One region of the Bacillus haynesii genome, then DNA from elsewhere that is predicted to be linked to it. Evidence: a T-box and tRNA genes for the amino acid it is inferred to sense, from the RefSeq annotation. Region 1 holds a T-box; the other holds one or more tRNA genes.
What was found. The T-box of region 1 lies ahead of ileS (isoleucine--tRNA ligase). A T-box ahead of a tRNA ligase gene usually reads a tRNA of that ligase, here a tRNA-Ile.

Region 1 (4,067 bases):
GTGGTTAATTTTGATAATACGTCTTCACAATTCCAGCACAGCGAGGGCAAAGTTCCGGATGATCGGCATCCTGGCCGATTTCTTTAGAAACCATGCGGCACCGCTCACAAGTCTCGCCTTCTGCCTGAGCAACGACGATTTTTCCTGTTTCAAACGTCTGCGCTTCTTCAGGCGCATCGGCTTCCGTTCCGCCGATGGCAAGCTCTGACACGATGAACAGCTGTTTGACGTCTTCCTTGATTGAAGAAAGCAGCGCTTTTGCTTCTTCATTCGGATACAGCGTCAAGCTGGCAACCGAAGATTTTCCGATGATCTTTTCATTCCGCGCAGTTTCAAGCGCTTTAAGAACATCGTCGCGAAGCTTCATGAAGCTGTCGAACTTCGCTTCCGTCTCTTTTGCATTCGGAATGTCTCTTGTTTCCGGCATATCGGTAAGCTGCACGCTTTTTTCCGATACGAATGTGAAGTGGTTCCACATTTCGTCAGCAGTATGCGGCAGGATCGGCGCAATCAGCTTGACAAGCGCAAGCAGCGTTTCGTAAAAAACGGTCTGCATGCTGCGGCGGTCTTTATGATCGGCGTGTTCAATATAAACGACGTCTTTAGCAAAATCCATATAGAATGAGCTGAGCTCGATCGCACAGAAGTTGTGGACAGCATGGTAAATGACCGCAAAATCGTATTCTTCATACGCTTTTTTGACTTTTTCAATGAGGCTGTTCAGCTTGATCAAAATGTACTGATCGACTTCGCGAAGATCTTCCACAGCGATTGCATCATTCGCCGGGTCAAAATCGGCAATGTTTCCGTGAAGGAAACGGAACGTGTTGCGAATCTTCCGGTACACTTCTGCGACTTGTTTTAAGATCGCGTCAGACACGCGGACATCTGCTTGATAGTCGACAGACGCAACCCACAGCCTTAAAATATCGGCCCCAAACTGGTTCATGATTTTTGCCGGTACAACGACATTGCCGAGCGATTTACTCATTTTGCGGCCTTCTCCGTCAAGGGCAAAACCGTGTGACAGCACGCCTTTATAAGGTGCTTTACCCGTTACGGCAACCGCTGTCGAAATCGATGAGTTAAACCAGCCGCGGTATTGGTCAGATCCTTCAAGATACAAGTCCGCAGGTCTTACAAGATCATCACGTTCTTCCAGTACGGCCTGATGTGACGATCCTGAATCAAACCAGACGTCCATGATGTCCTGTTCTTTTGTGAACTTGCCGTTCGGGCTTCCCGGGTGTGTAAAGCCTTCCGGAAGCAGTTCATTCGCTTCTTTTTCAAACCAAATGTTCGAACCGTGCTTCCTGAATAGTTCAGAAACGTGGTCGATCGTTTCATCCGTGATGATCGGCTCCCCGTTTTCGGCATAAAATACCGGAATCGGCACGCCCCATGCGCGCTGTCTTGAAATACACCAGTCACCGCGGTCGCGGATCATATTGTAGAGGCGCGTTTCGCCCCATTCAGGCACCCATTTTGTTTCTTTTACCGCGTCAAGAAGCTCGTCTCTAAAGTCTTTGATAGAAGCGAACCATTGGGCGGTCGCACGGAAAATGGTCGGTTTTTTCGTTCTCCAGTCGTGCGGATAGGAGTGTGTGATGAAATCGAGCTTCAGCAAAGCGCCTTTTTCTTCGAGCTGTTCTGTAATCGGCTTGTTGGCCTGATCGTAAAACAGTCCTTCAAAACCAGGGGCTTCGCTCGTCATATGTCCTTTTTCATCAACTGGGCAAAGCACGTCAAGTCCGTATTTCTGACCGATGATAAAGTCGTCTTCTCCGTGTCCCGGAGCGGTATGAACGCAGCCTGTACCGGCATCTGTTGTTACGTGTTCACCGAGCATGACAAGCGAATCTCTTCCATATAAAGGATGAACCGCAACAATATGTTCCAGGTCTTTTCCTTTAACGGTCTGAACAACTTCATGATCTTCAAAGCCGATCGCTTTTGCCACGCTTTCAATCAATGCGCTTGCCATCACGTAGCGCCCGCCTCCGGCAGCAACGACGCTGTATTCCAATTCAGGGTGTACGGCGATGCCGAGGTTGGCCGGGATCGTCCATGGCGTTGTCGTCCAGATGATGATTTTTTCGCCGTTTTTCAATACACCTTTTCCATCTTTTACATCAAATGCAACATAGATAGACGGCGAGCGTTTATCATGGTACTCGATTTCAGCTTCAGCCAGAGCTGATTCGCTTGAAGGGGACCAGTAAACCGGCTTCTTCCCTTTGTAAATATAACCTTTTTTCGCCATTTCGCCGAATACTTTAATTTGCTGCGCTTCAAACTCAGGCTTTAGCGTCACGTATGGGTTTTCCCAATCTCCTCTGACACCGAGACGCTTAAATTGCGTCTTTTGACCTTCGATTTGCTGCCATGCATATTCTTCGCAAAGCTTGCGGAATTCGGCTACTGTCATTTCTTTACGCTTCACTTTTTTGTTTTTCGTGAGCGCCGTTTCAATCGGCAAGCCGTGTGTGTCCCAGCCCGGAACGTACGGTGCATGATAGCCGCTCATCGATCTCGAACGGACGATGAAGTCCTTCAGTACTTTGTTAAGCGCATGGCCCATATGAATATCGCCGTTCGCATACGGAGGTCCGTCATGAAGCACGAACATCGGCCGGCCTTCGGTTCGTTTCTGAACGAGGCTGTAAATGTCCATATCTTCCCATTTCCCCTGGATTTCAGGTTCACGGTTCGGCAAGTTTCCTCTCATCGGAAAATCTGTTTTCGGCATTAAGAGCGTGTCTTTATAATCCATTACCATTCCTCCAAAACATCTTTTCTAAAACAAAAAAAGCCTTTTCATCCCATAAGGGACGAGAAGGCTTTGATCTCGCGGTACCACCCTTTTAGACAAGCCGATTCGGCTTATCCGCTCAAACATCGTAACGTGATGGGACGTCCTTTCCTACTGGACGGTTCAGAAAGGAAACTTGAGGGCTGATACACAACGATTCCAACAATCCCGGGCTTACACCACCCCCGGGTCGCTTTCATTGTTTTCAGGAATCAATGTCTGTCCCTCTCAAACGTTTTTCACTCAATTTATGAACGTATTATATGCGAACGGATGACGATATGTCAAGATTGCAAACGAAATTCTATTCCTTTTCATCCATTACTGCGTCTACTTCGTATTCAAGCAAATGATCCCAGTCATCGTTTTTCAACAGGTCAAGCTGCGCTTCGATCAGCATTTGGAAACGGGTTCTGAACACTTTTGACTGCTTTTTCAGCTCTTCGATTTCCATCGCGATTTTTCTCGATTTTGAAAGGGACTCATTAATGATCCGGTCAGCGTTTTTCTCAGCTTCACGGACGATGAGCTTCGCTTCTTTCTCGGAATTGCGCTTTACGTCTTCTGCTGCTTCCTGTGCGACAAGGATCGATTTATTCAACGTCTCTTCGATCGTCGAAAAATGGCCGAGACGCTCGTCAAGCTCGTTCACTTTTGTTTCAAGCTCATTTTTTTTGCGCAGAATGATCTCATAATCCTTTCTCACCTGGGCCAGGAACTCGTTCACTTCATCTTCATCATAGCCGCGGAACGCTTTCGTAAATGTTTTATTATGAATGTCATTTGGCGTCAAAGGCATGCTGCCCACCTCCATTATTTTTCTTTATGTACACTTGTCCTAGTCAACATTATAAAGCAAAATTCGACCGGGCGGAGAAAAAACTGTTAAAACTCGTCATTTTTGTTTTTCAAACGTCAATCTCCATTTGCCCTTTTTCGTTTTGCCGTCAATGTTTTTCATCCTGAAGCGGCCAAACCCCCGGATCGAAACCATATCCCCTTCCGCCAGTGCATATGAAGGGTCTTCGATGACTTTCCAGTTCACTTTCACGAGGCCGTTTTTCACGAGAACCTGTGCTTTCTGTCGGGATTGCCTGCTCATTGACGAGCAAATCGCATCAAGCCTCAAAGATGAAACCGTATCATCCCTTATTTCGACATCCTGCTCCGGTACTTTAAGCTTTGAAAGCGGAATTTTTTCAAGGGAAACTTTCACCTTCCCGATTTGTGTCAGCTGGGTAAAAACAAAATCAGC
Region 2 (4,067 bases), 1.6 Mb from region 1:
GTTTGCGGTACGGGCACCTCTCACCTCGCTAGAGGCTTTTCTTGGCAGTGTGGAATCAGGAACTTCGCTACTATATTTCGCTCGCCATCACAGCTCAGCCTTATGGGAAACGGATTTGCCTATTTCCCAGCCTAACTGCTTGGACGCGGATATCCAATACCGCGCTTACCCTATCCTCCTGCGTCCCCCCATTGCTCAAATGGTGAGGAGGTGGTACAGGAATATCAACCTGTTGTCCATCGCCTACGCCTTTCGGCCTCGGCTTAGGTCCCGACTAACCCTGAGCGGACGAGCCTTCCTCAGGAAACCTTAGGCATTCGGTGGAGGATTCTCACCCTCTTTCGCTACTCATACCGGCATTCTCACTTCTAAGCGCTCCACGAGTCCTTCCGGTCTCGCTTCACAGCCCTTAGAACGCTCTCCTACCACTGTTCGTAAGAACAGTCCGCAGCTTCGGTGATACGTTTAGCCCCGGTACATTTTCGGCGCAGAGTCACTCGACCAGTGAGCTATTACGCACTCTTTAAATGGTGGCTGCTTCTAAGCCAACATCCTGGTTGTCTAAGCAACTCCACATCCTTTTCCACTTAACGTATACTTTGGGACCTTAGCTGGCGGTCTGGGCTGTTTCCTTTCGACTACGGATCTTATCACTCGCAGTCTGACTCCCAAGGATAAGTCTTTGGCATTCGGAGTTTGACTGAATTCGGTAACCCGGTAGGGGCCCCTAGTCCAATCAGTGCTCTACCTCCAAGACTCTTACCTTGAGGCTAGCCCTAAAGCTATTTCGGAGAGAACCAGCTATCTCCAGGTTCGATTGGCATTTCACCCCTACCCACCTCATCCCCGCACTTTTCAACGTGCGTGGGTTCGGGCCTCCATTCAGTGTTACCTGAACTTCACCCTGGACATGGGTAGATCACCTGGTTTCGGGTCTACGACCACGTACTCATGCGCCCTATTCAGACTCGCTTTCGCTGCGGCTCCGTCTTTTCAAACTTAACCTTGCACGGGATCGTAACTCGCCGGTTCATTCTACAAAAGGCACGCCATCACCCGTTAACGGGCTCTGACTACTTGTAGGCACACGGTTTCAGGATCTCTTTCACTCCCTTCCGGGGTGCTTTTCACCTTTCCCTCACGGTACTGGTTCACTATCGGTCACTAGGGAGTATTTAGCCTTGGGAGATGGTCCTCCCGGATTCCGACGGAATTTCACGTGTTCCGCCGTACTCAGGATCCACTCAGGAGAGAACGAAGTTTTGACTACAGGGCTGTTACCTCCTATGGCGGGCCTTTCCAGACCTCTTCATCTACCTCGTTCTTTTGTAACTCCGTACAGAGTGTCCTACAACCCCAAGAGGCAAGCCTCTTGGTTTGGGCTAATCCCGTTTCGCTCGCCGCTACTCAGGGAATCGCATTTGCTTTCTCTTCCTCCGGGTACTTAGATGTTTCAGTTCCCCGGGTCTGCCTTCTCATATCCTATGAATTCAGATATGGATACTGCTCCATTACGAGCAGTGGGTTTCCCCATTCGGAAATCTCCGGATCAAAGCTTGCTTACAGCTCCCCGAAGCATATCGGTGTTCGTCCCGTCCTTCATCGGCTCCTAGTGCCAAGGCATCCACCGTGCGCCCTTTCTAACTTAACCGTTAAAAAGAATCACTACGTGATATCTTGCATTACAATTGAATGTGAATGTCTACTTTCGTTATCTAGTTTTCAAAGAACACGTTGGTGGAGCCTAGCGGGATCGAACCGCTGACCTCCTGCGTGCAAAGCAGGCGCTCTCCCAGCTGAGCTAAGGCCCCGTGTATAAAGATGGTGGGCCTGAGTGGACTCGAACCACCGACCTCACGCTTATCAGGCGTGCGCTCTAACCAGCTGAGCTACAGGCCCATCTTTTGATTCATATGAAGGAAGTTCCTTCAAAACTAAACAAGATCTAAACGCACCTGTCTATAAGACCGCAAGGTCTTATATTCCGTATAATATCCTTAGAAAGGAGGTGATCCAGCCGCACCTTCCGATACGGCTACCTTGTTACGACTTCACCCCAATCATCTGTCCCACCTTCGGCGGCTGGCTCCAAAAGGTTACCTCACCGACTTCGGGTGTTACAAACTCTCGTGGTGTGACGGGCGGTGTGTACAAGGCCCGGGAACGTATTCACCGCGGCATGCTGATCCGCGATTACTAGCGATTCCAGCTTCACGCAGTCGAGTTGCAGACTGCGATCCGAACTGAGAACAGATTTGTGGGATTGGCTTAGCCTCGCGGCTTCGCTGCCCTTTGTTCTGCCCATTGTAGCACGTGTGTAGCCCAGGTCATAAGGGGCATGATGATTTGACGTCATCCCCACCTTCCTCCGGTTTGTCACCGGCAGTCACCTTAGAGTGCCCAACTGAATGCTGGCAACTAAGATCAAGGGTTGCGCTCGTTGCGGGACTTAACCCAACATCTCACGACACGAGCTGACGACAACCATGCACCACCTGTCACTCTGCCCCGAAGAAGCCCTATCTCTAGGGTTGTCAGAGGATGTCAAGACCTGGTAAGGTTCTTCGCGTTGCTTCGAATTAAACCACATGCTCCACCGCTTGTGCGGGCCCCCGTCAATTCCTTTGAGTTTCAGTCTTGCGACCGTACTCCCCAGGCGGAGTGCTTAATGCGTTTGCTGCAGCACTAAAGGGCGGAAACCCTCTAACACTTAGCACTCATCGTTTACGGCGTGGACTACCAGGGTATCTAATCCTGTTCGCTCCCCACGCTTTCGCGCCTCAGCGTCAGTTACAGACCAGAGAGTCGCCTTCGCCACTGGTGTTCCTCCACATCTCTACGCATTTCACCGCTACACGTGGAATTCCACTCTCCTCTTCTGCACTCAAGTTCCCAGTTTCCAATGACCCTCCCCGGTTGAGCCGGGGGCTTTCACATCAGACTTAAGAAACCGCCTGCGCGCGCTTTACGCCCAATAATTCCGGACAACGCTTGCCACCTACGTATTACCGCGGCTGCTGGCACGTAGTTAGCCGTGGCTTTCTGGTTAGGTACCGTCAAGGTACCGCCCTATTCGAACGATACTTGTTCTTCCCTAACAACAGAGTTTTACGATCCGAAAACCTTCATCACTCACGCGGCGTTGCTCCGTCAGACTTTCGTCCATTGCGGAAGATTCCCTACTGCTGCCTCCGTAGGAGTCTGGGCCGTGTCTCAGTCCCAGTGTGGCCGATCACCCTCTCAGGTCGGCTACGCATCGTTGCCTTGGTGAGCCGTTACCTCACCAACTAGCTAATGCGCCGCGGGTCCATCTGTAAGTGGTAGCTAAAAGCCACCTTTTATAATTGAACCATGCGGTTCAATCAAGCATCCGGTATTAGCCCCGGTTTCCCGGAGTTATCCCAGTCTTACAGGCAGGTTACCCACGTGTTACTCACCCGTCCGCCGCTGACCTAAGGGAGCAAGCTCCCGTCGGTCCGCTCGACTTGCATGTATTAGGCACGCCGCCAGCGTTCGTCCTGAGCCAGGATCAAACTCTCCATGAAGTTTGATAATGACTACGCACATTCGCATGTGCGATTTATTTAATGAATTAACAGGTACGTTTTGTCTTGTTTAGTTTTCAAAGAACTTCGTTGCCGCTCTCAAAGCGACCACTTAAATATAACATTTATGAGACAAGCGGTCAATACTTTTTTTGAAAAAGTTTTTGTTGTTGCTTTTATAAGCGACCAAAAGAAATTATAGCACATTATGCTTCTGATGAAAAGGTTATATTTGAAAGATTGAATAGAAAAACATGCAGCCAAATGGCTGCATGTTTTTATGATTCGTCCGCTTCCTGTTCTTGTTCTTCTGTATCGTTCTCTTCATCTTTTTCAACTAAAGCGACAGTCGCGACATGCTCTTGTTCACCTAAGCGGATAAGGCGCACACCCTGAGTGACGCGGCCGGTCGTAGAAATATCTTTAATATCCATCCGAATGATCACGCCGCTTGCTGTGATGATCATTAAATCTTCTTCTCCTGTTGTTGCTTTCACTGTAACAAGAGATCCGTTATTTTCT

Region 2: it encodes a tRNA-Ile, which carries the amino acid that the T-box ahead of ileS (isoleucine--tRNA ligase) is inferred to sense. The anticodon was not compared.

The regions. Positions count from the first base shown of each region.
Region 1 covers NZ_CP059494.1:1,384,517-1,388,583, forward strand. Annotated here, with positions in the region: gene ileS (isoleucine--tRNA ligase) at 5-2,773, opposite strand; T-box leader at 2,825-3,054, opposite strand; gene H2R00_RS06810 (DivIVA domain-containing protein) at 3,117-3,611, opposite strand; gene H2R00_RS06815 (YlmH family RNA-binding protein) at 3,708-4,067, opposite strand, start outside.
Region 2 covers NZ_CP059494.1:3,028,971-3,033,037, forward strand. Annotated here, with positions in the region: rRNA gene H2R00_RS15035 (23S ribosomal RNA) at 1-1,651, opposite strand, end outside; tRNA gene H2R00_RS15040 (tRNA-Ala) at 1,736-1,811, opposite strand; tRNA gene H2R00_RS15045 (tRNA-Ile) at 1,823-1,899, opposite strand; rRNA gene H2R00_RS15050 (16S ribosomal RNA) at 2,002-3,545, opposite strand; gene gyrA (DNA gyrase subunit A) at 3,824-4,067, opposite strand, start outside.